One region of the Vibrio japonicus genome, then DNA from elsewhere that is predicted to be linked to it. Evidence: predicted binding sites of a transcription regulator. Region 1 holds the regulator's gene; each other region holds the start of a gene.
The links. Region 1 encodes CRP, which controls carbon source genes, mostly activating them, when cyclic AMP is high. Its sites were predicted from a motif close to TGTGANNNNNNTCACA; they were not measured.

Region 1 (10,420 bases):
AACTGACGAAGTCGCTGGTTGTACGGGTATCGAAGCCTCTATCGGTTGGGATGTACCTTTCTACTCTTACCACATCAGTACCGTTGTTCACTCTTCAAGAAAACTTGGTGTGAATAACGTAGTGAAGCTACTGACGTTTGGTAACAACTACACAGGTTGTAGTGAGATTTGTACGCTGTTCTTACGTCCAACGTTCCGTCAAGGTCTGAATGGCCGTTTGATGTCGAAATGTCGTTTCTTGATGATGGCAGAGCACCCGCACCGTTTCTCTAAAACCATCTTTGCGGAGATGCGTGGCGTGTCTGACGACGACGGCAATTCACCGTTCTGGCAATGGCTACAAGAGCACTTCTTCTCGATCGACTTCACGATGGCGGATTACTTAACAGGTATCGGCGCGAAAGGTTTCATCGCAGACCTGATGCCTAAGCTACCAATCTACATCAACTTACTGAGCAAAGAAGCTCAAGAAGTGATTGGTAAAGTACATGAGAACACTAAGCCAGCGCTTCGCTTGCTAGAAAAAGAAGGTTTCACTTGTCGTAACTACGTCGACATCTTCGACGGCGGCCCAACGGTGGAATGTGACCTGCGCAATATCGAGTCGGTACGTCACTCATTCCGTGCGAAGGTGACGATTGCTGAGCATTCAAGCTCGCAGGATTACTTAATCTCGAACACTTCATTTGAAAACTTCCGTGCGACCGCAGCAAAAGCGGCATACGACAAAGAGTCTGAATCGGTCATCTTATCTCCAGAAGTCGCAAAAGCGCTTCAGGTGAATGAGGGTGAGTTTGTTCGTATGTTGGCTCAGTAAATTAAGGACAGATAAATGACACATTGGATTGCAGGAGAATGGGTTGCCGGACAAGGTGAGCCAATGAATTCACAAAGCCCATATAACGGCGAAGTTATCTGGGAAGCGCTAAGTGCAACACCTGCTCAGGTTGATGATGCGGTGAAGGCTGCCCGCGACGCATTCTTGAGCTGGAAAAAACTCAGCTTTGAAGAGCGTGAAGCGATTGTCTTGGCTTTTGCTGAACAAGTAAAAGAGCACAGCGAGCAGATCGCTGAAGTTATTGCGAAAGAAACGGGTAAGCCGCTTTGGGAAACCCGCACTGAAGCGGCAGCGATGGCAGGCAAGATTGCGATTTCTATTCGCGCTTACCATGACCGTACCGGTGAAAGCACTCGCGAAGCTGCAGGTAACCAAATTGTTCTACGCCACCGTCCTTTAGGCGTTATGGCAGTATTCGGCCCGTACAACTTCCCTGGCCACTTACCAAATGGTCACATTGTTCCTGCTATTTTGGCGGGTAACACGGTCGTCTTTAAACCCTCTGAGCAAACGCCAATGACTGGCGAGCTAGCGATGAAACTATGGGAAAAAGCAGGTCTACCGAAAGGCGTGATTAACCTAGTGCAAGGCGCGAAAGAAACCGGTATTGCGTTGGCTGAATCTAAAGGTATTGATGGCCTACTATTTACGGGTAGTGCGAATACAGGGCACATTCTTCACCGTCAATTTGCTGGGCAACCGGGTAAGATGTTGGCGCTAGAAATGGGCGGTAACAACCCAATGGTGATTACCGACAATTACGGCGACCTAGACGCGACGGTTTACACCATCATTCAATCTGCGTTTATCAGTGCAGGCCAACGTTGTACTTGTGCGCGTCGTCTATACGTTCCTGTGGGCGAAAAGGGTGATGTGTTGGTTGATAAGCTAGTCGCAGCGACGAAAAAGATTCGTGTCGGCCAGCCATTTGCCGAGCCAGCGCCATTTATGGGGCCTCAAATTTCTGAAGCGGCAGCGAAGTTTATTCTTGATGCACAAGCAAACCTACAAAGCCTAGGTGCAGTAAGCTTGTTGGAAGCAAAAGGCGGCGAAGCGGCGTTTGTCACTCCGGGCATCATCGACGTTACACCAATTGCCGATCTGCCAGATGAAGAATACTTCGGCCCACTGCTTCAGGTTGTGCGTTACCAAGGCTTGGATAAGGCGGTTGAACTCGCAAACGACACACGTTTTGGTCTATCGGCTGGTCTAGTATCAACAGACGACAGCGAGTGGGATTACTTCGTTGACCATATCCGTGCAGGTATTGTGAACCGTAACCGTCAGTTGACGGGTGCGAGCGGCGATGCACCATTTGGTGGTCCGGGCGCTTCAGGTAACTTACGTCCAAGTGCTTACTATGCGGCGGATTACTGTGCCTACCCAATGGCTTCAATGGAAGGCGGCGAGACGTTGCTTCCAGCGACGCTAAGCCCGGGTGTAGAGCTGTAAGAACTAAGAAATAGAACGTCACAGGTTTGAGGCTATCTGATTGATTCTCTGGACAAGTCGATTAGATGGCCTTTTTTATAATCCAATAACCGTAAACAACCTTTAACAAGGAGGCGTTATGACGCCAGATGTTTTATTCCAGTCGTTATGGAATGACTATATTCAACGCTTATGTCCCTCTGCAGAACAAGTACACCAACTGCTTCAGGAAGATGAACCACTGATCAATGACCACATCGCTCTACGTACATTTAACGTAGCGCCTTTGGGTATCGCGACGTTAGCTCAACCGTTTCTTGACGCAGGTTATAAGCCTTGTGGCGATTACGAGTTTGAAAGTAAAAAACTGGTCGCAAAACACTTTGAGCACCCAGATCCGAAACAGCCAAAAGTGTTCATCAGTGAGCTCAAAGTCAACGAGTGTTCTGAGGAACTGCAAGCGATCGTAGCTAAGCTCGTTGAGCAATTGGACACCGATAAGCTAAAAGGTCACGAGTTCCTGTATGGCGGACGCTTATGGGATCTTAGCTTTGCCGATTATCAAATTCTGGCAAAAGAGAGCGAATATGCATCATGGCTGGCAGCGCATGGTTACGGTGCAAACCACTTTACAGTGAGTGTGAATCAACTGAACGCTTTTGCTGAAGTCAAAGAGGTGAATGATCACCTTCGTCAAGCTGGGTTTGATATCAACGAATTCGGTGGCGAAGTGAAAGGCTCACCGGAAGTGCTATTAGAGCAATCGTCGACGATGGCAGATAAAGTGCCAGTACAGTTCACAGAAGGCACTGAGATCGTACCGGGCGGCTTTTACGAGTTTGCTAAGCGTTACCCAATGAGTAACGGCGAGCTTTATCCTGGATTTGTCGCGGCATCAGCAGACAAAATCTTCGAAAGCACCAACGGTTAACAAACGTCTCTGGTAATAAGGGTTACTTACCCAAGTTCTTAAGACGTCATAGCTTCTATCGAGCCTTAGTTATGGCGTCGCCCCCTTCTTTAGAAGGCGGATAAAGAAAAAGCCACCAAATTTGCATTTGGTGGCTTTTATATTCTTGCTCGGTTAATCAGAGATTAACGAGTACCGTAAACAACGATTGTCTTACCGTGCGCAGAAATTAGGTTCTGCTCTTCAAGCATTTTCAGGATACGGCCTACTGTCTCACGAGAACAGCCAACGATCTGTCCAATTTCCTGACGAGTGATCTTGATTTGCATACCGTCTGGGTGCGTCATCGCATCAGGTTGTTTTGCTAGGTTCAGTAGAGTTTGAGCGATACGGCCTGTTACGTCTAGGAACGCTAGGTCACCCACTTTCTGGCTCGTCACCTGAAGACGACTTGCCATCTGTGCCGATAGGCGCATCAAAATGTCTGGGTTAACTTGAATTAGCTGACGGAATTTCTTGAAAGAGATTTCCGCGACTTCACAAGGAGATTTTGCACGAACCCATGCTGTACGTTCTTGATCTTCTTCGAACAGACCAAGTTCACCGATAAAGTCGCCTTGGTTTAGGTAAGAAAGAATCATTTCCTTACCTTCTTCGTCTTTGATAAGTACTGCAACAGAACCTTTAACAATGTAGTACAAAGTTTCTGCTTTCTCGCCCGCGTGGATCAGCGTGCTTTTTGATGGGTACTTATGAATATGACAGTGTGAAAGGAACCACTCTAATGTTGGGTCGGTTTGAGGTTTACCTAGAACCATAATATCTCACTTCCTCTGCAGGGTACGCTTGCCGCTTTCCATGTTTTAGCTAAGCCTTAAATTAGGACTTACTAGGATAAGAGCACTTGATAAGTGCTGCAAGCTATCTTGTGTTTCGGTTTCAAATAGTATCCTTTTTCTAAGCTGATTTCTTGACTTTAATCGGGTACACATGCTGATTTCCTAAACAAAATTGTGCACATGATCACGGTATGAAAAGTAATCGTGCTTTAGAAACGTCGCTTAGCCAATTTTACCCGTTTCGATGAGTTGCTGAAGGATAGGTCTGACAATCAGTTCCATCGCAAAGCTCATCTTGCCTCCAGGGACAACCAAGGTGTTATGCCGAGACATGAAAGAGCCATCTATCATGGCGAGCAGATATGGGTAGTCCACGTTGGTTATACCGCGTAGTCGAATGACCACGAAGCTTTCATCTAGGCTTGGGATGCCTTTGGCGTTTAGCGGGTTAGAGGTATCGACAGTCGGTACGCGCTGAAAGTTAATATGAGTCCGAGAAAATTGTGGCGTAATGTAGTTGAGGTAGTCATCCATAGAACGCACGATAGAGTCCATAACGGCCTCTCGGGAGTGACCTCGGTCACGCGTATCGCGAACGAACTTCTGAATCCACTCTAGGTTAACAATCGGCACCATACCAATCAAAAAATCGACGTGCTGTGATACGTTGACGTCACCATCAACCACACCGCCGTGAAGCCCTTCGTAAAAGAGTACATCAGAGTTTTCAGGGAGCTCCTGCCAAGGAGTAAACGTTCCGGGCATTTGATTGTACGGTACGGCTTCATCAAAGGTATGAAGGTAACGGCGCACTTGTCCGGTTCCGTCGTAGCCATACTGACGAAAGAATTCAGCCAATGCGGGGAAGTCGTTAGCCTGAGGTCCAAAATAGCTAATATGCCGCCCTTGGTCTCGGGCTTTACGTATCTCTATGTCCATTTCTGGTCGAGTAAAGCGATGGAAGCTGTCACCTTCAACCCATGCGGGCTTAACGTCCATCATGTTGAACATTTTTCGGAAAGCTTCAGATGTCGTAGTAGTACCGGCACCAGATGAACCTGTTACCGCGATAATAGGGTGTTTTGCTGACATGACAAACCTTGTCTGTTAGTTACTTACCTGTAATTAAAACCACTATAACACGCTTTAGGGTCACGTCACTGCACACTATTCTTTAAAGTGTCGCCTTAGTTGAATATCAACGGTTTCATGGAGTTCGGAGAACACCACCACGGCTTCACCCGATTCGAGCTGGGCTTTGATCTGGTCAACCTTATTTTGCAAGGAGACTTCGTGTTCTCCATAGTCCGTCCCTTCGCGCAGGACAAACTCTTTGATGAGATTCTCTAACGTGTCTGGCGCTATTTGTTGCCATGGAATAATCATAAATACCTCTGAATTTTATGACGAGCGCGTATTATGCCGAAACTGACAGGCATTCATAGTAGGCCGGTAGCGCTTCTTCAAGCCAGAACCTTGGCTTTAAGGCACTGCCAGAGACAAAACCCACATGTCCGCCTTGCTCAAACAACCGGTAATCAATGTTGTCTGGAAGAACATATTTAGGGATCACCGCATCCGTCATGAATGGGTCGTCTTTGGCGTGTATGATTTGGGTCGGTAGAGTAATGTCTTTTAAGCGGTGAATCCCAGAGCATCTCTGGTAATAGTCATCAGCATCTTTAAATCCGTGCAACGGGGCCGTGATTAAATCATCAAACTCATAAAGCTTAGTAACACGTTTGATGCTGTTGTATGAGAGGTCCAACTCACCTTTCAATAAATGATGCTTCCGTAGTGCATTTTTCTTCAGTGAAGAAAGCAGATAGGATTTGTAGAGCTTAGAGAAACCTTGCTCTATACGCTGTGAACAAGCCGAAAGATCGAGGGGAGCTGAGACAATCGTGGCCGCGTTTAACAGGGGCTTGGCATTATACTGAGCTAAGTAATTTGCCAGCATATTGCCACCTAAAGAGATACCAACTGCGACTTTATTTTGATTTGGAAAAAGGTCATCCAGATACTCTAGAAAAAAGCGAGCGTCTTCCACTTCACCAGAATGATAGGCTCTTGCTAAGTTATTGGGTTTTCCGCTACAGCCGCGAAAATGCATCATGACAGATAACCAGCCATCTTTAGCAAATGCATGCATCAGGCCGTTCGCGTAAGGGCTATAAAAACAACCTTCGAGGCCATGGAACAGCACAAAAATGGGTTTGCTTTGGGCTTGTTCAGTGCGCCAATCTTCACTCCAGGCTAAATCAAGAAAATCATTGTCTGGTGTTGAGAGCGTTTGCCAAACAGGCTCAAACAAGGCTTTCTTGCGAATAAAGCGGGGGGCGAGCGTTTGTAGGTGCGGGTTCGTTAACCCTGTTGCTGCAACAAATTGGGTCATAGTCGATCCTACATGTTAACGATATGGTCCATTGGATTAGAAAACACAGAAGAGTATAGGTGTTCGGCACCCAGCTGACGGCAATAGCGAAGCGCCAAAGGTTCACCGATATTGTGTTTTAGCTCGATGGCATTGATGCACGCCACCAAATCTGACTGTTGACGCCTTTCTAGCTGAAGCTCAAATTGAAGCGACTCTCGATAAAGTGCATCAGGAACATGCACTTTAAGTTTGCGTCGAATGTCTCGGTAGCTATGCAGCAGTGCTTCAGAGCGCCCTAAGCACTCTTCCACTTGCAGCCAATCTTTATCTTTGAAGCACACCTGCTGCTCATCTAGCCATTTGAGAAGCAGCAGCAGGTTTACATTGCCTTTGAACTGATTTTGTAGATTCAGACACGCGTCTTTCACTCCCCGCGTACTGTAGTACTGCAAGCTAAATTGCCATAGCCTTTCTAATGAGAGTGAAATTGTTACGTGTTCTGGATTCATTGGCTATTGAACTCCTGCTCCATCTTTTCAAGCTCTTCTTGGAGAGCCATCCATTCCATTTCTACGTCTTCAAGTTCGCTTTTGCTATTCGCCTGCACAGCTAACACTTGATTAAGTTTAGTCTTATTTTCCGCATCATACAGTGAGTTATTTGATAATTGTGCTTCTGCCTCTGCGAGAGTAGAGCCTAACTTATCCATTTTTTCTTCAAGTTTTGTCAGCGTTTTGCGAATTGGCGCGGTCTGTTTACGGAAATCCGCTTCGCGACGCTTCAGCTCTTTTTTTGCAGTAGCACTATTGGCGTTATTCTTTTCCGGTAGTGATGCTTGAGCTTCTCGACGTTGGACTTTTTGCTGCTCTGTTAACCACTTGTAGTAATCATTAAGATCGCCATCAAATGGGGCAACTTGGTGATCGTGGACTAAATAGAGATCATCGGTTGTTGCACGCAGTAGGTATCGATCGTGCGAGACAATCACCATGGCACCTTCAAAGGTTTGCAGTGCGAACGTCAAAGCCTGACGCATATCCAGATCAAGGTGGTTGGTCGGTTCGTCGAGCAGCAATAGGTTCGGTTTTTGCCAAACGATCAGTGCCAGTACCAAACGGGCTTTTTCGCCGCCCGAGAAGGGTGCGACTTTTTCTAGCGCTTTGTCGCCTTGGAATCCGAAGCTACCCAAATAGTCGCGTAGTTGTTGCTCGGTATGTTTCGGCGCAATTTGCATCATGTGCTGTAAAGGCGTTTCTTCCGGATGCAGTGTTTCTAATTGGTGCTGTGCAAAGTAGCCGATTTTTACGCCTTGCGAATAGGTCAGCTCACCGCCTTGTGCGTTCAGTTCACCTGAAAGCAATTTGATTAAGGTTGATTTACCCGCGCCGTTGCGACCCAGCAAACCAATGCGGCTGCCAGGAACAAGGTTTAGGCGAATCTTCTCTAGGATCAGGTTGTCACCATAGCCAGCTGACACCTCATCCATCATGATGATTGGGTTAGGCAGGGCGTCTGGCTCACGGAATTCAAAGCTAAATGGGTTATCAAACTGCGCAGGCAGCACTTTTTCCATTCGCTCAAGCGCTTTAATACGGCTCTGTGCCTGACGTGCTTTCGAAGCTTTATAGCGGAAACGGTCGATGTAGCTTTGCATGTGCGCCATCTGTTTCTGTTGCTTCTGGAACTGCGCTTGTTGAAGGATTAACTTCTGAGCACGCTGTTCTTCAAACGATGAATAGTTACCCGTGTACTCGTTAAGTTGCTGGTTTTCGATATGAATGATGCGCCCGACGATCGGATCAAGGAAATCTCGGTCGTGCGAGATCAAGACTAACGTACCCGGATAGTTTTGTAGCCAACGCTCCAGCCACATGACGGCATCCAGATCCAAGTGGTTGGTCGGTTCGTCGAGTAAAAGTAAGTCAGAGCGACAAAGTAGGGCTTGAGCCAAGTTCAGGCGCATACGCCAACCACCGGAAAACTGCGTGAGGCTCCAGCTCATCTGTTCCTGGCTAAAACCAAGGCCGTCTAATAGCTCGGCTGCACGTGCGCGAATGCTATAACCACCGATGGTTTCAATTTTGCCGTGAAGCTCAGCCACCAAGGTTCCGTTGTCGTCATGTTCAGCTTGTGCTAATTGATTTTCTAAAGCGCGATACTCTCGATCTCCATCAATGACATATTCCAACGCACTTCGCTCTAATGCAGGTGTTTCCTGAGCTACCCAGGCTAATTCCCAATGCGCAGGCTTACTAAAGTTACCCGCATCAACCGAGAGTTCGTCTTTGATTAAGGCGAAGAGAGTGGATTTACCACACCCGTTTTTGCCTACCAGACCCATTTTATCGCCGGGATGGATGGTTGCAGAGGTTTGGTCCAGAAGTGGTTTACCGCCACGAAGAAGCTGGATGTCAGAAAAGGTAATCATAGTCTTGTGCTTTATCTTTGCTCATATCGCGTCGAATAGTAGGGGGATTAAGATTAAATGTCGATCATTGTATTCTCTGTAACAAAGACGTATAACAATCTGATAACGATAAATTTGTATCTAAGGTGTGCTTAGCTACATCATTAAGAAGGATTGCTGACCAAGGAATGCAGACACGACTATCAAAAAAGCCCAAGGTACTTGTACTTTACGCTCACCCCGAGCCAGATAGTTCAGTAGCTAACCAAATGATGATCAAGAAGATCGAATCGCTTGATCATGTCACAGTGCGCGATCTTTATGCACGTTATCCCGATTTTTTTATTGATGTCAAAGCGGAGCAAAGCCTGCTCACCAAGCATGATGTCATTGTCTTCCATCATCCCCTCTATATGTACTCTTGCCCGGCATTGTTAAAAGAATGGATGGACAGAGTATTGTGCAAGGGCTTTGCATTTGGTTCTGGTGATGCGTTAAAAGGAAAATACTGGCGTAGTGTGATTACCGCTGGGGGTAGAGAGGACGCGTTTGGTGAGGCGGGTTACAACCGCTACCCGCTGTCTGAAATATTACAACCCTTCGAATTAAGCGCGGCCCTTTGTCAGATGCATTGGATAGAGCCGTTGGTGCTGTACTGGGCGCGAAAAGTGCCTGAAATGGAACGCTATCAACATGCAGAAGGATATCGCCAGTGGTTGATGAATCTTACGTTGACTCATGAAGAAGCAGTAGGAGGTCAGCATGGCGATGGAAAGTGACTTTCTACAAAGTAGCGTAATTTTTCTCACGGCGGCTGTTGTTGCAGTCCCTTTGGCTCAACGCTTAGGGCTTGGATCGGTTTTAGGCTATTTGCTGGCGGGTGTCGCCATTGGTCCTTGGGGACTTGGCCTAATCAGCGATGTGAACTCCATCCTCCATTTTGCCGAATTTGGCGTAGTGCTGCTCCTGTTTCTGATCGGTCTAGAATTGAATCCGAAAAAATTGCTGCAAATGAAGGGGCCGATTTTGGGGCTTGGGGGCGCGCAGGTTGTGATCACGACGCTAGTCCTTGCGAGTGTGGCCTACCTTGTCGGAACCAGTTGGCAAACCAGTGTGGTGATTGGGATGGGGCTAGCGCTCTCCTCAACCGCGATCGCACTGAAGGTGATTGAAGAGCAAGGGCTAGAAGGCAGCGAAGCGGGGCAGTCGGGTTTTGCGGTGCTGCTGTTTCAAGATATCGCGGTAATCCCGATGCTTGCGATTCTACCGGTATTGGCGGGGAATACGGCAGGTAATTGGGCGGATGTTGTATGGATGCTGTGTGGCGTCGGCGGTTTGTTGGTCGGAGGTCACTATCTGCTTAGACCGCTTTTCCGCTACGTGGTCATGAGTGGGGTGCGGGAGCTGTTTACCGTGGCTTCACTGTTATTGGTGATCGGCATTGCGCTTTTGATGAAGCAACTTGGGTTATCCATGGCGTTGGGGACTTTCTTAGCAGGGGTGTTACTGGCTGAAAGTGAATACCGCCATGAATTAGAAATCGCCATCGAGCCATTTAAAGGCTTGCTACTCGGGTTGTTCTTTATCGCTGTCGGTATGGCCGTCAACCTTGGCTTGC
Region 2 (10,420 bases), on a different replicon from region 1:
AACTGCAAGGGAATAGTGTGTAAAGTGGAGATTTCTCTCCTGCTTTAAAACAAAACCAGATTCATCTTCTCGTTCCAATTCCACACGCTCTTCGCCTTCAATCACCAGCGATACCTTATCAGCGCCCGGCATCCAAACACGAAGAGCGACACCTTTCTTAGGGTCAATATATGGGCCCAGAAATGCAAACGGATCAGCAAACGCAGCTTGAGAAAGTTGGGTATATGCTTCTATTTTTTTGTCCAGAGTTTTCATTTTCAAATACTTCTCTCCTAACCAAACTTTCAGTCTAATTATGTTATAAAAAAGCCCGCTAAAAAGTGGGCGGGCTTAAAATTAGCGTTCTAAAAAGTGTACAGAATTCTACTGTTATATAGAGTGACTCACTCTAAACTTTCTGTTTCAGCTTAGAGATTGCAGCTCTATTTACTTGCTTTGGAACGAACTTCCGTCAGTTTTTGCGCAACGCGATTCACCCCGGCTTGAGCGAAAACTTCGTCCAAGTTCATCGACAACTTACGACGCCAGTTCGGATACTCGTTAACTGTGCCTGGAATGTTGACGGGTTTGTCCATTTCAAGCCAGTCTTCCAACTGCACACTCAATAACGTAGAAGCACCAGCCGCGACATGAAGCTGCAACGCCTCGGCTAAGAATGAATCCATTGGAACGTATTGCGCATCGCGGCCGACACCTTCCGGTAAATAACCATGCCACGCTACAGAATCCAATATACCTTGCTTGCATTCCAAACGATCCGCGAACAGGCCTTTTAGCTGTTCTTCATTTGGATATAGGCCAAGCTCCTGACCCATTTTCAAGTCATCACAGTGCCAGAATCCTCGTAGAGTCGGCATATCGTGAGTACAAAGCGCGGACATTGATTGCTCGGCATAATGTGCTGGCGAAATAAAGCCGCCGTCGTCTTCAGACGTTTCAAAGAAGAATACTTTGTACGAATGCACACCCGCATCACGCAGGATATCAACGATTTCATCCGGCACAGTACCCAAGTCTTCACCAATCACGCTACATTGATGACGGTGAGATTCCAGCGCTAAAATCGCCAGCATGTCTTCCACAGGGTAGTAGATGTACGCCCCTTTGGTCGCGTCTTCACCTTTTGGAATCCACCAAAGGCGTAGAAGCCCAAGAACATGGTCGATACGCAGTGCGCCGCAATGTTTCATGTTTGCACGAAGCAGCTGAATGTAAGCGTCGTAGCCTGTCGCTTGCAACACTTGAGGGTTGAGCGGTGGTAAACCCCAGTTTTGACCAAGAGGACCTAAGACATCTGGCGGAGCACCGATACTTGCGTCAAGTATCAGGTTACCTTCATCTGCCCACGTTTCAGCACCAGAATCTGCGACACCGACCGCTAGGTCACGGTACAAACCAACCGACATGCCTTTTTCTTCCGCTAACGCCTGCGCTTCTTTAATTTGAGTATCGGCAACCCATTGAAGGTACATGTACAAATGAACCTGATCTTTGTTTTGCTCAATAAATTTACGAACAGCAACACTGTCAAATCGGCGGTATTGCTCTGGGAACACTGGCCAACCCCACACGCTGCTGTCTTGCGCGTGTAAGTCTGTGTGCAACGCATCAAAAGCGGCTTGATGCAGCAGGCTTTCACCACCTTGTTCCACAAACGAAAGGAATGCCTGTGCACGCTCACTGTTTTTATCAAGATGACGCTTCTTAAACTCAGCAAACAGCATTGGCAACACGCTGAGTTTCAAGTCTGCCACTTCGGTGTAATTTACCCAGTGGGAATCGCGCGCTTTTTGTAGACGCTGCTGGAATTCAGCGCTGCCCACTTTTTGTTGCGCTTCCACGCTTAATGCAAACTCAGGAACAGAGCTCACATCAATGTAAAGAATGTTTAGCCAACGACGCGAAGAAGGGCTATACGGGCTCGCGCCTTCAGGGTTTGCTGGAAACAGTGAGTGAATCGGGTTCAGGCCAACAAAGTCGCCGCCACGAGACGCAATCTCAGCCACTAGCTGTTTCAAATCACCGAAGTCACCCATCCCCCAGTTGTGCTGGGTGCGCAGCGTGTACAATTGCACGCTCGGGCCCCACATTTTTTTGCCTTTCTCGATTTGATCCTGCTTGTAACACGCTTTCGGCGTGATAATCAGAGTCATTTCGTAAGGCGATTTACGACGCTTACGAGTCACCGTTAGCTTGTGGTAACCCCAAGCCAGATCACCCGGAAGCGAGAACACTAGAGGGCCACCCTCTTTACGCTCATCGCGTACAATTTGAGATTGAAGATAGCCTTCAAGTACCTCTCCTTGCTCGGTATCCAGTCGCCAGTTAAATTCACTTTCGCGCGCGCTCACACCAAGGTTTAGCGCGATTTCAACTGGTTCACCGTCGCGGATCACACAAACAGAGTCTAGGACATCTTTCTTGTGTTTTTTCTCCGCCGATTGCAGAAGAGTGTCATCGTTTTTTGTGTCGTAGCCTAGTGACGCTAGCAAGCGACGAATAGTTTCGTCTTCAACTTTAGCTTCATCTCCCCAAGCGCTCACGTAGCTGTCGGCAATTCTTGCCATTTCAGCGACTTGTTTTAATGCGTTTTGTTCTTTCATCGCTCTCTCCGAAGGGATGCTTACCTTCAAAATGTAGGGTGTCGATAATTAGAGCCAAGGCGTAACGCCTTGGCTTTTATTAGGTGAAATTAGCGCTTAACTGCTTCCAATTTCCAAATGTTGTTCACGTAATCGCGAATTGAACGGTCTGAACTGAATTTACCCACCAATGCGGTATTCAGAATCGCTTTTTTCGCCCAACCCGCTTGATCGCGGTACTGCTTGTCCATATCTTCGTGCGCTTTGACGTAAGAAGCAAAGTCAGCCAAACATAGGTAAGGGTCACCGCCATCTAACAAGCTATCGTAGGTTGCGCGAAGCTTACCCGGTTCTCCCGGTGTAAACTCATCACCTAACAACAGGTCTAGCGACGCTTTCAGTAGTGGGTCCGCATGGTAGTAATCGAACGGGTTGTAGCCCTGAGCACGCAATGCTTCCACACCATCCACTTCAAGACCGAAGATGTAGATGTTCTCATCGCCCACTTCTTCGCGGATCTCGACGTTTGCACCATCCATCGTACCTATCGTTAGCGCACCGTTTAGTGCCATCTTCATGTTGCCGGTACCCGATGCTTCTTTACCCGCTGTTGAGATTTGCTCTGATACGTCGGCCGCTGGGATGATGATCTCCGCCATGCTGACGCGGTAATCAGGAACAAACACCACTTTCAGCTTGTTGCCGATGCGAGGATCGTTGTTGACCTTGTCAGCGATCTTGTTGATTGCGTAAATGATCTCTTTCGCTAGGTGGTAACCTGGCGCCGCTTTCGCTGCGAAGAACACCACGCGAGGAGCCATATCAAAATCAGGATCGTTCAACAGACGGTAGTACAGTGACAAGATGTGCAGCATGTTTAGGTGCTGACGCTTGTACTCGTGCAGACGTTTGATCTGAACATCAAAGATCGCATTGGTATCTAGCTCGATACCCATGTTTTCTTTCACCCAGTCTGCCAAACGTTGTTTATTCTGCTTCTTCACCGCCATGAATTCTTTCTGGAATTTCGCATCATCAGCATATTTTGCGATCTGCTCTAGCTGCTCCAGTTTAGCTGGCCATTCCGTACCTACTTTCGACGTGATCAGCTGAGACAAGTCTGGGTTACAGAACTTCAGCCAACGACGCGGTGTAATACCGTTGGTCACGTTGTGTAAACGTGTTGGGTACAACTCGTGGAACTCTGGGAACAGGTCACGTTTCACCAACTCTGAGTGAAGTGCTGCTACGCCGTTGACTGCGTAAGAGCCGATCACACTTAGGTTGGCCATACGAACCATGCGGTGGAAACCTTCTTCGATGATCGATAGTTTTTGCTGCTTCGACACATCCCCTGGCCACTTCTCACGCACTTCTTTCAGGAACAAGTAGTTGATATGGTAAATAATTTCCATATGACGAGGCAGTAAGCGCTGGATTAAAGACTCGCTCCACGTTTCTAGTGCTTCAGGCAGTAGTGTGTGGTTGGTGTAAGCGAAGGTTTGCGAGCTGATTTCCCACGCCTCATCCCAGCCTAGGCCTTTTTCATCAATCAGGATGCGCATCAATTCAGGGATAGCGATCGTTGGGTGCGTGTCATTAAGCTGAATAGTTTCGTACTTAGGCAGTGATGCCAGGGTGTGACCCGCTTGTTCGTGGCGACGTAAAATATCGCGTACCGATGCTGCACTGTGGAAGTACTGCTGCATTAGGCGCAGCGTTTTCCCTTTTTCATGGTTGTCGTTCGGGTAAAGCACTTTGGTGATGTTACCCGCGTCGATCAATGAGTGCTGCGCTTCAAAGTAATTGCCGTTGTTGAAGCTTTCTAGTGAGAACGGTGCAATCGCCTGACACTCCCACAAACGCAGAGGGTAGACTGTGTCTGACTCGTAACCAACGATTGGCAGATCCCAAGGCATCGCTTTTACTGTCATACCTGGAACCCAGCGACGCTTCTCTTTACCGTTTTCTTGGTACACTTCAACGTGGCCGTAGAAACCGATCTCCTGCGCTAAATCTGGGCGAGCGATTTCCCAAGGATAACCTTCAACACAGCGCCAAGCATCCGGTGCTTCTTGCTGATGACCATCTTTAAAAGACTGCTTAAACAGGCCGTATTCATAGTGAAGACCGTAGCCTACCGTTGGAAATTCTTGCGCGGCTAAAGAGTCCATGAAACACGCTGCCAAACGACCCAGACCACCGTTACCCAGTGATGGATCGCGCTCTTCTTCAAGAAGATCCGTTAAGTTTTGGCCAAGTTCAGTCATTGCCTCTGTAATTTGCTCATACAGGCCCATGCTGATTAAGTTGTTGCCGGTTAGGCGGCCAATAAGAAACTCTAAAGACAGGTAGTTAACGCTTTTTGCGTTGTGGATTTTGCTGTCTTGCTCGGTTTCAATCATATCGAACGTTGTAAGCTCTGCTAGCGCACGACCCATCGCCAGATACCAAGCACGGCTATCTGCGTTTTCTTCTGTTTTTGCGTAGGTCGCTGTTAGGTGTTTTTTAACGCTTTCTTGGAACGAAGCTTTATTAAAATTTTTCAGTTGCGTAGGTTTCATTAGAGAAATCTCACTTCTTGGGTTTAATCCATCTGCGACTATCGTGCATCGGCATGACAATCGGTACATCCTCCTACCCTCTTGGCGTATTAGGAGGAGAAGTTAGGGCGTAGAAGGTGTACAACCAGGAGCTCAGTGATCTAACTCTCATTAAACTGTCATTGAAACTAAGCACCGGTGACTGAGATCACACCGCAAACGAAAACACCCTACACTTGGTGTATGAAACTTACGTGTACTAAAAAACCACCAATCTCTGAATATGTTTATCTGATCACACTAAGATTTCTTCAATTACGTATTTTTCATCATTCTTGGTGCAATAAAGGGCGAAAGTCCCACTTCAATAAAGAACGAATGGTGACTGAAGTCACAAAAAAGAGGCGTAGACAACGGCAAAGTGTGAAATACACAAAAAACTCGTTGTTGATCAATAACTGTAGCCCTGCTTTCCAAGTAACATCCTCGGAAAATGGTCACTGGTGACCAACATTCAAATGACAACGCTCGACTTTCAACTGTCATATAGAGCGGTTTAGAACAGGGAAAAGAAGATGTGGATTCCTTCGAAATTAACCCGTCCGGGACGTTTACATAACGCGATTGTTCGCCCGAGAGTTCTTGATTTATTGCAACAAGCCCCTTGCTATAAGCTGATCCTCTTTCGCTCACCTGCCGGTTATGGCAAAACAACCATGGCTTCTCAGTGGTTGGCAGATAAAATCAATGTCGGTTGGTACAGCATAGATGAGAGTGATAACGACTCCTTTCGATTTATGAACTACCTGCTTCAGGCACTCAACAAAGCGACAAACAACGCATGCCCTAATGCGCAAAAGCTTGCAGAAAAGCGCCAGTTCTCGTCTCTTCACTCCCTTTTTGGCGAAGTGTTTGCGGAACTGTCAGCATTTCACCAAGAGTGTTATTTAGTGTTAGATGACTATCACCTGATCAGTGACGATGAGATTCATGAAGCGATGCGGTTCTTCCTAAAGCATATGCCAGAAAATCTCACGCTTGTCGTCACCAGCCGTTCCGCACCACCACTTGGCACCGCCAATTTACGTGTCCGTGATCTGATGATAGAGATCGGCAATGAAATGCTCGCTTTTGATACCGAAGAAACAACACGATTTTTCAATCAGCGTGTTGCCGATGGCATTGATGATTCAACCGCAAACAGTCTGAGAAATTACGTTGAGGGGTGGCCTTCTGCACTCCAACTTATTGCCCTTCAAGCTCAGCATCAACACAAGACGTTAGCCCAATCCGCGGAATCGTTTTCTCAATTCAATCATGCCCACTTATGGGATTATTTGGTTGAAGAAGTGTTTGATCTGCTTGATTCAGAAACGCGTCGATTCCTGTTGCAATGTTCCGTGCTTGATCACTTTAACGACACACTCGTGTCAGCATTAACAGAGCGTGATGACGCGCTGAGCATGATAGAGTCGCTCAATCGTTTTGGTCTGTTTATCTCCCCATTGGAAGGCGAGCAAAACTGGTATCGCTTCCACAACCTGTTTGCTGAATTTCTGACTCACGAGCGCTTCGCACGTATCCCACAGCAAGAGAAAGATCTGCACCAAAAGGCGGCGCAGGCGTGGCTAAAACTATCTTCCCCACATCAGGCATTGCACCACGCGCAAAAAGCGGACAACAGTCAGTTAACTGCAGACATCATCAGTCAATATGGCTGGAAAATGTTTAACCGCGGCGAACTGCAAACACTAGAAAAAGCCATTGAGACATTAACGCCAGAGCAACTTTATAGCGACCCTAAACTTTGCATGTTGCAGGCGTGGCTGGCGCAAAGTCAGCACCGCTACAACGATGTCGGCGATCTGCTGTCTAAAGCCGATGAGCAAATGAAAGCATTTAACGTCGTATTAAGCAGTCAGGAACAAGGCGAGTTTAACGCACTACGCGCTCAGGTCGCGATAAACCAGAACGAGCCAGAAAAGGCGCTAGAGCTGGCAGAGTTGTCGCTGAGTCAGCTCAATACCACCGTGTATCACAGTCGTATTGTGGCAACCTCGGTCGTGGGTGAAGTGAACCACGTTCTTGGTCACCTGAGCCGCGCACTGCCAATGATGCAGCAGACAGAAAAGCTGGCACGTCAATATCAGGTTTATCACCAAGCACTGTGGGCGATGCTACAACAGAGTGAGATTCTGATCGCACAAGGGTACGTTCAGGCCGCGTTTGAAGTACAGGATAATGCATTTAAGTTGATTGAAGAGCAGCAATTGCAACAAGTTCCTCTACACGAGTTTTTACTCCGTGTCAGAGCGCAAATCCTGTGGTGTTGGAATCGCTTAGATGAAGCCGAAGAGTGCGCGTACAAAGGGCTCGACATTTTAGGCAATCATAGTCCGAGTAAGCATTTGCACAGCTATTCAATGCTGGCCCGTATTGCCATTGGTCGCGGTGAACTGGACAAAGCGGGCAAATTTATCGAGCAGATCAGCCATTTGCTTAAGCAATCCACTTATCACGTAGACTGGACAGCCAACGCGTCGCTGTCGCTACTCCTTTTCTGGCAAGCGCGTGGGGATTTAGAATCGATCAAACAGTGGTTAAGCACCACGGTCAAACCCGATCAAGCGTGCAATCACTTTACTCAGTTACAGTGGCGTAACATCGCTAGGGCGAAAATCAATCTTGGCTTGTATGAAGAAGCCACGCAAACGCTTAACTTCTTGCAAGAGAAAGCGCGTGAAAACCACTTGCTGACCGACATCAACCGAAACCTCATTGTTGAAACGGTGCTGGCCGTGTCGATGCAAGACGAACACAAAGCGCATCAATGCCTTAAGCACGCTCTAGAGCTAACCAATCAAACGGGCATGTTGGGTAACTTTTTGGTCGATGGGGCGAAGATCGGCCCTGCTCTGGAAAAACTCAACCACAAGAATGAACTGGGTGATTTAGAACGCCATCGCGCTCAACAACTGCTAAAAGAGATCTCCACCACTCAGCGCAGCCGTTCAGTGCACTTTGATGAGGATTTTGTCGAAAAACTGGTTAATCATCCGAACATTCCTGAGTTAGTACGCACCAGCCCACTGACTCAGCGTGAATGGCAAGTTTTGGGGCTGATCTACTCCGGCTTTAGTAACGAACAAATCGCTCAGGAGCTGGATGTGGCGGGCACCACAATCAAAACCCACATTCGTAACCTCTACCAGAAGCTGAATATTGCTAACAGAAAAGAAGCGGTCAAAACCGCCGAAAATCTGTTGCAGTTAATGGGCTTTTAATTCCAAAAGCAATAATAAAAAAGCGCAGCCAGAACAGCTGCGCTTTTTTTGTGTCACGACACTCTGCGCCCTTAAATGAGCATATTATTAATTTATCCGAATACTATTCAATAAGATAGGTTATTTATTGCACTCAGTAGAATTGATGCCAAAATAGACGCATATTAAGTATAAGGAATATCATTAATGGCTTGGTTTAAGAAAAATGCGCTCACCGCAGTCCTCATCACTGCCCTCTCACCTGTAAGTTTAAGTTACGCAGACATTGGAAATACACCTGTGGTAGGGGGCATTTTTAACTCTTCAGAAGTGTTAAAAAACCAAATCACCAATTCACTGAGCTATTCGACCCGTTTCGCTCGCGACATGACACTTTTCACCATTGGTGGAATGACGTTAGAAGCTTATTTACTCACGTTGCCACTGGATTCGAAGACAAAAACCAAGGTGATGGCACAACTGGCAGACCCGACTTACGCAATCCCACTGGGCTATTTTCTTTACCAGTTTTATGACCGCTATACAGGCATCAGCGATGAAGACCAGTTCAAAGCGTATTTAAAAACCGTTTATGACGATATGGCCTTGAAAGGGTTTGAACACTCACTCTTTTCAATCCAAGACAAAGCGGTAGAAGACGTGAGTAAACACAACAAGGATCAAGCGCATCAAGAAGGATTAAAAGTCGATGGTGATTTTATTGCTTCCATGGTGACGGTTTATGATGCCCTATTCCAGGTGGGTGAATGGCAGGATATGGATCGTTTGCCGGATCAGTACACGTACCTGACCAAAAGCGACAATGATCTGGCGCTTGTGAAAAAGATTCAACCGATCGTTGTCGGGATCTTAGCGCAAGTTGCCAACGGCATGGATGACGGTGACATGAAGAGTGCCGTATTAGCAATCATTGATGACCACCAGCCTGAGCATGCTGATAAGATCAACAATCGAGCACAAGCAATCACAATCAGCTTAATCGACTTTGTACGCCTTAACGTGTTAAAAGCGTATCGCCAATTTGTCTACATCGACGAAAGACAAGATAGATTAAACCGCTGGCTTCAAACCACTTTCGATTCAGACCCAGAGCAAGTCATTAAATTTCTTAAGTCTCAGCAAGATCGCCGTTTCGCGGTGCAAATTACCGTTGACGGTTTACAACAAGGATTGATGGAAGGCTTAGTTGATCCGGGCAAACCATTCATAAAAACTGCGTATCAAGCTCATCTGGATCACCAGAGAATCACACCACAATTTGAACACGCTCAACCAGAACACGTTCAGGACACGCGATTTTTACAGATCCTCTCCGAACAGATTTACAAAGATCCACACTATCTGCCGTTCTTTAAACGACTTTACGCTGAGCACACAGATTCCATTGCCCGGGTTGGCGTCTCCTCAACACCGACCATCAGTGTGCGTAATCTTCCGATTATAAAGACTGGCGCGAAAGTGTCGGGGGAACTCGGCACAGGTATTCCCAACTTCCACTTTGTTGATCGTCACGAAGACAGAGCTTACTACTTCTTTGGCAACGACGCGTTGCAACTTGATCGTCTGATGCAAAGCAACAAAGTTCAGACGATGTTTGACCGGCTCACCCACCTAAAAACACTCAACTGCAATGCACAGTACGATTGGAATGCGCAGACAAGTTACGATGCACTGGTCAATTTAGGGGCCGGAGAAGCGTTACGTGATTTTGGAGAAAAGCGCTGCTTACGCGAGTTAAATGAACGAGCAGAAGTAGAACAGGAACTGACGAAACAGCGCCAGTCACTCATTAACAACATTGATAGCTACCAAAGCCTACCTGTGTGGGACTTCTACACACGTGTCACACGTAAATGGAAGATTGAGCAAGATCTTCAGTCCTATGCCAAGTTAGATGGCAAAGGGATGCCCGACTACACCTTGATTTATAACCCTTGGCCGGATCACTTTGCGCATTTTGTAGGGCCATTCAGTGATGAAATCATTATGCCAACTGGTGAGCTAAACCGCC
Region 3 (10,420 bases), 570 kb from region 1:
CGACCAAGTAGGTTGCTCTGATAAACCAATATTGAGGAAGAAACAGACAAGGAATAGCTCTTTTAAATTGAACAGTGACTTAGATAACTCCGATGCTTTGCTGTGACCAGCCAGAAGCATTCCGAGAATCAGAGCCCCGAGATCTGGTTTCATGCCAACCAGTTCGAATAAACCAGCACCAACAACTAGCGCGAAAAATATACCAAACAGTACCAGCATTTCGCCGTGGCCAACCAAATCTAAGATTTTGTAGAACACGGGTCTGAGTAAAGGAAGGGCAAACAAAGCAATCGCATACCACTCAGGTAGCTTTCCTGTCGATGCGGTTAAGAAAATAACAGCAAAAATATCCTGCATGACCAGAATACCGATGGCGAGCGTGCCATAGGTCGCGTTCATTTCCCCTTTTTCTTGCAACGATTTAACGGCGAATACGGTACTTGAGAAAGACAGGGCAAAGCCAAGCAATAAGATTTGATCCATGGACATGTCGGCTAATGCGCTGATACCAAGATACTTAAAGCAGATTAATGCAATACTGAACAGGGCCGTAGAAGCAATATTATGAACGGTTGAGCCAGCCCAAATTTCTTTAGAAAGTAACGTCTTAATATCAAGCTTAAGACCAATGGTAAACAATAGCAGCGTAACGCCTAAATCAGCCAAAGTAACAATCGTTTCGTTACTTTCAAAACCGAAAGCATAAAGCCCAAAGCCAGCCAGCAAAAAGCCAACGAGAGGAGGAAGGTTTAACTTTAATACAATAAAGCCAGCGAGAAATGCGGCTGATATGAGAATGAGTTCCATAGTTGTTCTTATATTTTGATTCCAAAGAAAAAGGCTGCATCTTTCGACACAGCCTTCTATTCTAACTCAACTAATTGCTTAAGCGATCAATCTTCAAGCAATTTTTGTAACAAAACGCCGTTCAGCATAGCGCGCTTGATCATGGCAAACGCACCTAGTGTCGGCTGTTTATCAATTTCAGACGCAACAATAGGTAAGTCATGATGGAACGTTGGTAGTGATTGATTTTCGACATTTCGACGAATAGCAGGAAAAACAATCTCTTCACATTGAGTGATCTTACCGGCGATGACAATTTTTTGAGGGTTAAATAGGTTAATGGTAATGGCAATGGCTTTACCAAGTTGGTTCCCGACCCGGACTAAGCTTTGTTTTGCTAGCTCATCACCTAGGTTTGCGTGTTCGCATACGTCGGCAATGGTGATCGTTTCTAGGGTAGACAAACTCGACTCATAACCCTGTGCAAGTAGCTTATTTACGCGCTCAATGATGGCTGGGTTGGCGGCGACTGTTTCTAAACAACCAAAATTGCCACACTGACACTGTTCGCCAAGAGGATCGATCTGAATATGGCCGATTTCGCCCACGTTGCGGTTGTAGCCTAAAAACACTTGCCCATTAACAATGATACCTGCACCGGTACCTCTATGTACGCTGACTAAGATAGAGTCTTGGCAATCGCGACTTGCGCCAAAGTAATGTTCGGCTAATGCCATGCCTCTAACGTCATTTCCAACAAAACACTCGACATGGAACGTATTTTTGATCAGTTCAGCCAGGCTTAATTTATCAATAGAAATATTTGGCATGTACTCAACAACACCAGTTTCCGGATTAACGAGTCCTGGCAAGGAAATACCAATCGCAATCAGTTGATTAATTAAGTTGTGGTTAGTACTGATGAACTGTTTAAGTTGGCTAAGTAGCCCTTCCACTAGCTCTTCTTGAGTCGTGTAGAAAAACTCAGTGTAATCAGAAGCCAGCTCTTTGGCACCTAGGTTGTAGAGGCTAAACTGGATGTAATCTCGACCAATTCGCACTGCAATCGAGTGAAAAGGTTCGACTTCTGTCGTTAGAGAGATCGCTCTTCGTCCACCAGTAGAAGCTTGCTGCGCGACCTCTTTGATTAGGCCACGCTCTAAAAGTTGGCGGGTTATTTTTGTAACACTGGCAGGAGCCAGTTGGCTGACGTCAGCTACTTGAATCCTTGAAATAGGACCTTGCTGGTCAATCAACCGATACACTGCTGCACTGTTTAGCTGTTTTACTAAATCTACGTTACCTATTTGTCCGCCATTCATTCTCAATTTTGCTCGTATTGTCCGTTTACAATTGTCGCTTGAACTTTAAAGTCACGATCGAATACGGTTAGGTTTGCCACCATGCCTTTTCTTATACGGCCTAGTTTGTGATCCAACCCGATGGCTTTAGCAGGGTATAGCGTTGCCATTCGAAGTGCTTCGTCCAAAGCGATACCGACGTGCTCAACAGTATTTTGAACTGCTTCAATCATTGTGAGTGCCGAGCCGCCGAGTGTGCCGTTTTCATCAACACACTTACCATTTCGGTAATATACTTTCTTACCAACAAAAATAAAGTAATCCATGTCAGCGCCTGCAGGAGCTGTGGCATCGGTCACTAATACTAATTTTTCGCCCTTAATTTTGTGAGCGATACGAATGTTTGCATAATCGACATGGAACCCGTCTGCAATGATACCTGCGTACACATCCGGTGTATCGTAAATGGCTCCGACAACACCAGGCTCACGGCCCGTCATTGGTGTCATCGCATTGAATAGGTGAGTGGCAAAGGTAATGCCTGCATCAAATCCTTGGCGAGCTTCAGAGTAAGTCGCGTTAGTATGGCCAATCGACACAATAATCCCAGCGTTTTTGAGACGTTCGATGTGCGTTAGGTCGTTGTGTTCCGGAGCTAATGTGACTTTAGCGATGACGTCTGCATTGTCGCAGATAAAGTCAATCATGCTTTCATCGGAAGGGCGTATATAATCGACGCTGTGGATACCTTTTTTCTCAACATTTAGGTAAGGACCCTCGAGGTGTAAACCTAAAGATTGGTTCTGATACTTATCATGGTACTCGCGAGCGGCTGCAATCGCTTGACGCATATCTTCGTCAGAGGAAGTAATCAGTGTTGGAAGAAAGCTAGTACAACCTGATTTCAGATTAGCTTGATGCATGATTTGCATCGTGTCCGCGGTAATTTCATCATTCAACATCACACCGCCACAGCCATTGAGCTGTAAATCAATAAACCCAGGGCTTAATTTAGCGCCGCTAAGGTCACGGGTTTCTATGCCTGTCGGAAGTTCAGAAACCAAGCATACAGATTCAATTATGCCGTTGTTAATAATTACAGCGTGGTCAACCAGAACATCGCTGCCGGTATAAATTGTACAATTTGTTAGCGCGTACATGGTGGGCTAATCCTTATGTCTAAATTCTAAAAGTTGTCAGTGATCTAATAGGAGCAATTTAAGTGAAACAGAACTTTATTTGCAGACTTCAATTAGATCGAAAAATATCTTTAGCAAGCGGGAAATTTTTTCTCGAAAAAGTGGTATGAACCGACGAGGTGATTCTTACTTTTCTATTGAACTATCGATGTGCTGCCCCGTAATTAACACAACGATAGATAAGGTATCATGCCACTCTCAGTACTTAGAGGATACTGCAAGTTTGTTCGTGTATTCTTCATTTTTTTGTATTGTAAAATAAGTTTTATGATCTCGCTAGCAAAAACCCTCTCGCCTGATCATTTCAGGTGACTATGATCACAAATGATGACCTTTTAATTTGCGGGGCAAAATTAATCTCATAAACTGAACGGGACTAAATTGAGCCACTAAAAAAAGTTGCTCAGACAAAATATGAAATCCTATAGGGGGAACTAAAGGTGAATATTCTTGGATATGCGCAGAAGTTAGGTAAAGCTCTTATGCTTCCTATCGCGACCTTGCCAATCGCAGGCTTGTTATTGCGTTTGGGCCAACCAGATGTGTTTGATATCGCATTTATGGCACAAGCTGGTAACTCTATTTTCTCTAATCTTCCATTGTTGTTTGGCCTCGGCATTGCGATTGGCTTGTCTAAAGACGGTCAAGGTGCGGCAGGTCTAGCGGGTGCAGTTGCATACTTTGTGCTGACTGCAACAGCGACTACAATTGATGCTTCGATTAACATGTCATTCTTCGGTGGTATCATCGCGGGTATTATCGCTGGTCACTCTTACAACGCTTTTCATGCTACACGTCTTCCAGAGTGGTTGGCCTTTTTCTCTGGTAAACGTTTAGTACCTATTATGGCGGGCCTGTTTGCTCTTGTAGCGGGTGCCATTGGCGGTTTCGTATGGCCAACTATTCAAAGTGGTCTGGACGCGTTAGCACACGGTATTTCAACGTCTGGTGCTATTGGTCAGTTCCTTTACGGTACGCTTAACCGTGCACTTATTCCTGTTGGTCTTCACCACGTACTTAACTCTTTCTTCTGGTTTGGTATGGGTAGCTGTCAAGAAGTACTCGTAACGGGTGCATCTGCAGCTGGTCAAGCTCTACCTGCGCTACAGCAGCTGTGTGTAGATCCTGCACTAGCGAAGACACTTGTTGCTGGTCAAACTCATACATTTGAATTTACTAACACTGTCACTCCAGAAATTACTGCTACAGTGAAAGAAGTCACAGATGTGGTTAAATCTGGTGACCTACACCGCTTCTTCGGTGGCGACAAATCTGCTGGCGTATTCATGAACGGTTTCTTCCCTGTGATGATGTTCGGTCTGCCAGGTGCGGCGCTAGCAATGTACTTTGCTGCTCCAGCTGAAAAACGTCATCAAGTTGGTGGTGCACTATTCTCAGTAGCATTCTGTTCATTCCTAACAGGTATCACTGAACCTCTAGAGTTCATGTTTGTCTTCCTAGCGCCTGCACTGTATGCCATTCACGCAGTGTTTACAGGTCTATCGCTAGTGGTTGCGAATATGCTTGGTACACTACATGGGTTTACTTTCTCAGCAGGTCTGATTGATTACGCATTGAACTTTGGCTTAGCAACTCACCCATTACTACTAGGTGCGGTAGGTCTTGGTTTTGGTGCTCTGTACTTCTTTACATTCAGCTTCGCAATCCGCGTATTTAACCTAAAATCGCCAGGTCGTGAAGATGATGATTCAGAAGTAAGTGCCGCTCCTGCAGCTAAATCAGATAAAGGTGAGCTAGCGCGCCAATATCTTAAAGCGTTAGGTGGTCATGAGAACCTGACTTCCATTGATGCTTGTATCACGCGTTTACGTTTAACTCTGAAAGATCGCTCTGTTGCCGATGAGATTGTACTTAAGAAACTTGGTGCAAAAGGCGTTGTGAAGTTGGGTGAAAATAACCTCCAAGTTATCTTAGGCCCACTTGCTGAAATCGTTGCCGGCGAAATGAAAGCTGTCGGTGCGAATGAAGACCTAACAAATGTAAAACTGCCACACTAACTACATAGCAGTTCAATGTTAATGAAAGCCTCCTTCGGGAGGTTTTTCTTTACCCGCTTTCTGCTTATTGAGTGCCGAAAAGCTGCGCACATCAGAGCTCATTTCAATCTAATGCCATAATATTTGCGAATAAAAGCTGAGTTCTAGTTGTGTAAATGCCAATAATTGTGGATCATTGGACGCTATATACTTTGAGGGGAAAGAGACTCCTCAAATACAATTTATCTGAACAATACTACAACAATTGAGGTGCTCTAGATGAGTGAAGCTGAAGCTCGTCCATCGAATTTCATTCGCCAAATCATCGATAAAGATTTAGCGGATGGTAAACACACAAGCGTGCATACTCGTTTCCCGCCAGAACCAAACGGTTATCTGCACATCGGTCACGCTAAGTCAATTTGCTTGAACTTTGGTATTGCTCAGGACTATCAGGGTAAGTGTAATCTGCGTTTTGATGACACAAACCCAGAGAAAGAAGACGTAGAGTACGTTGAGTCAATTAAGAATGATGTGAGCTGGTTAGGCTTCGAATGGGATGGTGAGATTTGCTATTCATCAAACTACTTCGACAAGCTTTACGAGTTTGCAGTGGAATTAATTAACAAAGGCTTAGCGTACATTGAAGAGCTAAGTCCTGAGCAGATCCGCGAATACCGTGGCACACTAACTGCGCCTGGTAAACCAAGCCCATACCGTGATCGTAGCGTTGAGGAAAACTTAGCGTTATTTGAGAAAATGCGTGATGGCGGCTTTGAAGAAGGTAAAGCATGTCTTCGTGCGAAGATCGATATGGCTTCTTCTTTTATGGTTATGCGTGATCCGGTTCTTTACCGTGTTCGTTTTGCTCACCATCACCAAACGGGTGATAAGTGGTGCATCTACCCAATGTACGATTTTACGCATTGTATCTCAGATGCGTTGGAAGGCATTACTCACTCGCTATGTACACTTGAATTCCAAGACAACCGTCGTCTTTACGATTGGGTATTGGAAAACATTACAATAGATTGTCAGCCACATCAGTATGAGTTTAGCCGCCTAAACCTTGAGTACACAGTGATGTCTAAGCGTAAGCTAAACCAGTTGGTTAGCGAAAAGCTTGTGAACGGCTGGGATGACCCACGTATGCCAACGATCTCAGGTCTACGTCGTCGTGGCTTTACATCAGCTTCTATCCGTGAGTTTTGTAAACGTATCGGTGTGACTAAGCAAGACAACATGATCGAGATGAGCTCACTAGAGTCTTGTATTCGTGATGATCTGAACGAAAACGCGCCGCGTGCGATGGCAGTTCTGGATCCTGTGAAAGTAGTGATTGAAAACTACGACGCAGATAAAGTAGAAACACTTACGGTAGCGAACCATCCGAACAAACCTGAGATGGGCGAGCGTGAAGTACCGTTCACTCGTGAAGTTTGGATCGAACGTGAAGACTTCCGCGAAGAAGCGAACAAGAAGTACAAGCGTCTGGTTCTAGGTAAAGAAGTTCGTCTACGTGGCGCTTACGTAATTAAAGCTGAGCGTATCGAAAAAGACGCCGAAGGTAACATCACGACTATCTTCTGTACTTATGACGATGAAACGCTAGGTCAAAACCCAGCAGACGGTCGTAAGGTTAAAGGTGTTATTCATTGGGTATCGGCAGATAAAGGTCTACCAGCGGAAATCCGCCTATACGATCGCTTGTTTACTGTGCCTAACCCAGCGGCGGCTGATAACTTTGCAGAAACGATCAACCCTGATTCGCTGCAAGTTAAGCAAGGTTTCGTTGAGCCTAGCTTGGCGAACGCTGAAGCTGAAAAAGGCTTCCAGTTCGAACGTATGGGCTACTTCTGCGCGGATGCGAAAGATTCAAAAGCAGACGCTTTAGTATTTAACCGCACAGTAGGTTTACGTGATACTTGGGCTAAAATCGACGCTCAGTAATGACCGTTTAAAATAGAAATAAAATGCCAGTCTTCGGACTGGCATTTTTGTATCTGTACATAAAAGGGGGACAAAATAAAAGCGCTGTAGAAGCGCTTTTAAATAGTCGTTATTTTTTTGGTTTGTGTGCGTCTGGATTATCTTTGCAGCTACCATCACTACATTTACCATACAGGTATAGGCTGTGGTTGGTCAGGATAACGTTGTATCTAGCCGCAATCTCTTTTTGACGTTCTTCGATAAGGTCATCTGAGAACTCAATAACTTCACCGCAGTCTAGGCAGACTAGGTGATCGTGATGGTGTTGTGTCGAGAGCTCAAATACTGATTTGCCACCTTCAAAATGGTGACGAGTCACAATACCTGCATCATCAAATTGGTTTAATACTCGGTATACGGTAGCTAGACCGATCTCTTCTCCTAGATCAATCAGCTTTTTATATAGCTCTTCAGCACTAATATGTTGGCATTCTGGCTGCTGTAGTACTTCTAAAATCTTCAGTCTTGGAAGGGTAACCTTAAGACCAGCATCCTTTAGCGCTTGGTTGTTGTCTGACATATACTTTCCTGTTGATGATCTGCAGTAATAAACAGAATTCAATATTCCTAATATTATAGGGTAGTCGGCAATAACAATAAACCACGAACTTCAAAGGGTTACTTTGTATTGACGTAAACTCGTTCTATGTCACTGATTAAACAACTCTGACCAGTTACAATTCATTAACATTGTGATGGAAAATTCAGGGAATGAAAATGAAATTGTGGATGAATATCGCTGATAAACCAAAAGTCGTTAAATTTGCTCTCAACTTATGGCCGCCTTTTTGGGGCTCAGGGATTAAGATTTTGTCGATCAGTGAGGATTTTCGCCAAGTTCAAGTGAAGCTAAAGTTACGTTGGTGGAACAAAAACGCCAATCGTACTCAGTATGGCGGCAGCATATTTTCTTTAACTGATCCTGTCTACTCGCTGATGTTGATGGGTATTTTGGGTAAAGAATATTATGTCTGGGACAAAGAGGCGAGTATCAACTTTATCAAGCCTGGGCAAAGTGATTTATATGCCGACTTTATTGTTCCTCAAGATTTGCTAGAGGACGTTCTTTGTCAGACCGCAAACGGTGATAAGTGTTTTCCTGAGTTTATTATCCATATTAAGGACAAAGATGGGATTATAGTCTCAGAAGTACAAAGAACACTCTACGTACGCAAGAAACCTCAATATCGAGAGAGTGTACAAGAGCAGGCAGCGTAAACCGAAGATACAAAAAAACCTCCGATTTGGAGGTTTTTAATCAACGCTTTGGTTAGCCTTCAAGCTCTGCTAAGCACATTTCTTCATGAATCTGCTTACACCAGTTGTTTACGCGTTCTTCAGTAAGTTCTGGTTGACGGTCTTCATCAATACATAAACCAACGAATTGGCTATCGTCGCCTTCAACAAGCCCTTTAGATGCTTCGAATTCGTAGCCTTCTGTTGAGGTGTAGCCTAGGATCGTACCGCCTTTTGCTTCAACGATGTCACGAACAGTGCCCATCGCATCACAGAAGTATTCCGCGTAATCTTCTTGATCACCACATCCAAAGATAGCAACTAGCTTAGTTGAGAAATCAATTTGTTCTAGTTCTGGGAAGAAATCATCCCAGTCACATTGAGCTTCACCGTAGTACCAAGTTGGGATACCAAGTAGTAGCAGATCGAAGTTATCGATGTCTTCTTTACTACTTTTAGCAATATCTTGTACGTGAACAAGCTGTTTACCTAGTTGTTTTTGAATCATCTTTGCAACAGCTTCAGTGTTACCTGTGTCGCTACCGAAGAAGATACCTACACTTGCCATAGATTCGTTACCCTTACTATTTTCTTGTTGTGGCTATACAGGAGATCAACCTAGCCCCGTGCCTTCCCAGCTGAACTGAATAATGCCTTTTGCAATAAAACCAGCACAGCCCAAGAATAGGACTAGCCATACTATGCGACGACCAAAAGGAGGAACATTGCCTGCTTTAAGGACATCTTTAATCGCCATACCAATTAAGAAAAAGATAGACGCAAAAAGTAAATCGAGACCGATAGACTCGAGCATGTTCATGTAGTCGTAGAGCATGGAATCCCTATATACCAAAATACTTGCGCTGCACTATACCATCGTTAATAGATAAAGTTAACGGGTAGGTTGCAACTGACCTCTCATTATGTTTTATGCAATAAATTTGCGTATTGCTCTTAAAACTTCGGCTGGCTTTTCTGCATGCAACCAGTGGCCAGTATTTGCGATGACATGAGCTTTAGCCGCAGAAAATTGCTTTTGAACGTCTGGCTGGTGATCATTGGTTAAATAGTCTGAGTCGCCCCCCTTGATAAATAGGGTAGGCGTAGAGATTCGTTCGATAGGTGCCCAGCCAAGGATTTCCCAATAGTTGTTCCAAAGGCTTTCAACGTTAAAGCGCCACTCTAGATGATCGCCGCTGTTGTATAATGACTTGCCCAAAAATTGTCTTACACCTTCTAGCTCAATATGCTGGGATAAGATATCTAAAGCTTGCTTTCGCGAGGTTGGTTTTTGCGCTAGTACTGTTTTTAAGCCACTGAAGACATTATCGTGACGACTTTGCGTATATTCCACTGGGGCCATATCTAAGACCACGAGCTGAGTCATCTGGTCTTGTGCCAGCTCTGCCAACTTCATAGCGACCTTTCCACCCATGGAATGACCGATAACTGTGTATTTTTTAAGATCCAAGCTCTGAATCAAATGGAATACGTCTTGAGCCATGAGGGCATAGTTGTGTTCATCGCTTTGGAAAGATTGACCGTGGTTACGTAGATCCACACTGAGAACCTGATGATCAGTGCGTAAATCTCGTGCTAGTAGACCTAGGTTATCTAGATTTCCAAACAATCCGTGGATCAAAATGATGGTGTGACCTTCACCTTCGACTTTGTAGTTGAGCAGTTGTGACATTTTACTTTATTCGTGGCAGTTTAACGTTGAGACTAGTTTAAGCCTTCATTCTGCTTCAGATACAGGATCTGAAACTCGCATCTTGAGGTTACTTGGGTATATAATCCCCCAGAGTTTAAACATAGAGATTGTGAAAAGCGAATGAAAACAATTGAGGTTGATGAGGATCTATACCGTTACATCGCAAGTCAAACCCAGCATATTGGTGAAAGTGCATCT

Region 2: malT (HTH-type transcriptional regulator MalT) is a predicted target of CRP. The motif match lies at 5,506-5,521, and genes of this name have one in related genera.
Region 3: nagE (N-acetylglucosamine-specific PTS transporter subunit IIBC) is a predicted target of CRP. The motif match lies at 3,594-3,609, and genes of this name have one in related genera.

The regions. Positions count from the first base shown of each region.
Region 1 covers NZ_CP102096.1:2,536,270-2,546,689, reverse strand. The annotation lists gene astA (arginine N-succinyltransferase) at 1-817, shown strand, start outside; gene astD (succinylglutamate-semialdehyde dehydrogenase) at 833-2,290, shown strand; gene NP165_RS12095 (DUF1338 domain-containing protein) at 2,409-3,200, shown strand; gene crp (cAMP-activated global transcriptional regulator CRP) at 3,365-3,997, opposite strand; gene NP165_RS12085 (phosphoribulokinase) at 4,241-5,110, opposite strand; gene NP165_RS12080 (YheU family protein) at 5,186-5,404, opposite strand; gene NP165_RS12075 (hydrolase) at 5,436-6,413, opposite strand; gene NP165_RS12070 (TIGR02444 family protein) at 6,422-6,904, opposite strand; gene NP165_RS12065 (ABC transporter ATP-binding protein) at 6,901-8,823, opposite strand; gene kefG (glutathione-regulated potassium-efflux system ancillary protein KefG) at 8,991-9,581, shown strand; gene kefB (glutathione-regulated potassium-efflux system protein KefB) at 9,565-10,420, shown strand, end outside.
Region 2 covers NZ_CP102097.1:738,521-748,940, forward strand. The annotation lists gene glgB (1,4-alpha-glucan branching protein GlgB) at 1-261, opposite strand, end outside; gene malQ (4-alpha-glucanotransferase) at 423-2,603, opposite strand; gene NP165_RS16515 (glycogen/starch/alpha-glucan phosphorylase) at 2,693-5,146, opposite strand; gene malT (HTH-type transcriptional regulator MalT) at 5,701-8,409, shown strand; gene NP165_RS16525 (alkaline phosphatase family protein) at 8,596-10,420, shown strand, end outside.
Region 3 covers NZ_CP102096.1:1,967,785-1,978,204, reverse strand. The annotation lists gene NP165_RS09355 (cation:proton antiporter domain-containing protein) at 1-807, opposite strand, end outside; gene nagC (DNA-binding transcriptional regulator NagC) at 894-2,108, opposite strand; gene nagA (N-acetylglucosamine-6-phosphate deacetylase) at 2,111-3,247, opposite strand; gene nagE (N-acetylglucosamine-specific PTS transporter subunit IIBC) at 3,727-5,304, shown strand; gene glnS (glutamine--tRNA ligase) at 5,563-7,233, shown strand; gene fcrX (ferric iron uptake transcriptional regulator FcrX) at 7,343-7,792, opposite strand; gene NP165_RS09325 (DUF4442 domain-containing protein) at 7,990-8,490, shown strand; gene fldA (flavodoxin FldA) at 8,543-9,076, opposite strand; gene NP165_RS09315 (DUF2788 domain-containing protein) at 9,122-9,343, opposite strand; gene NP165_RS09310 (alpha/beta fold hydrolase) at 9,437-10,201, opposite strand; gene seqA (replication initiation negative regulator SeqA) at 10,343-10,420, shown strand, end outside.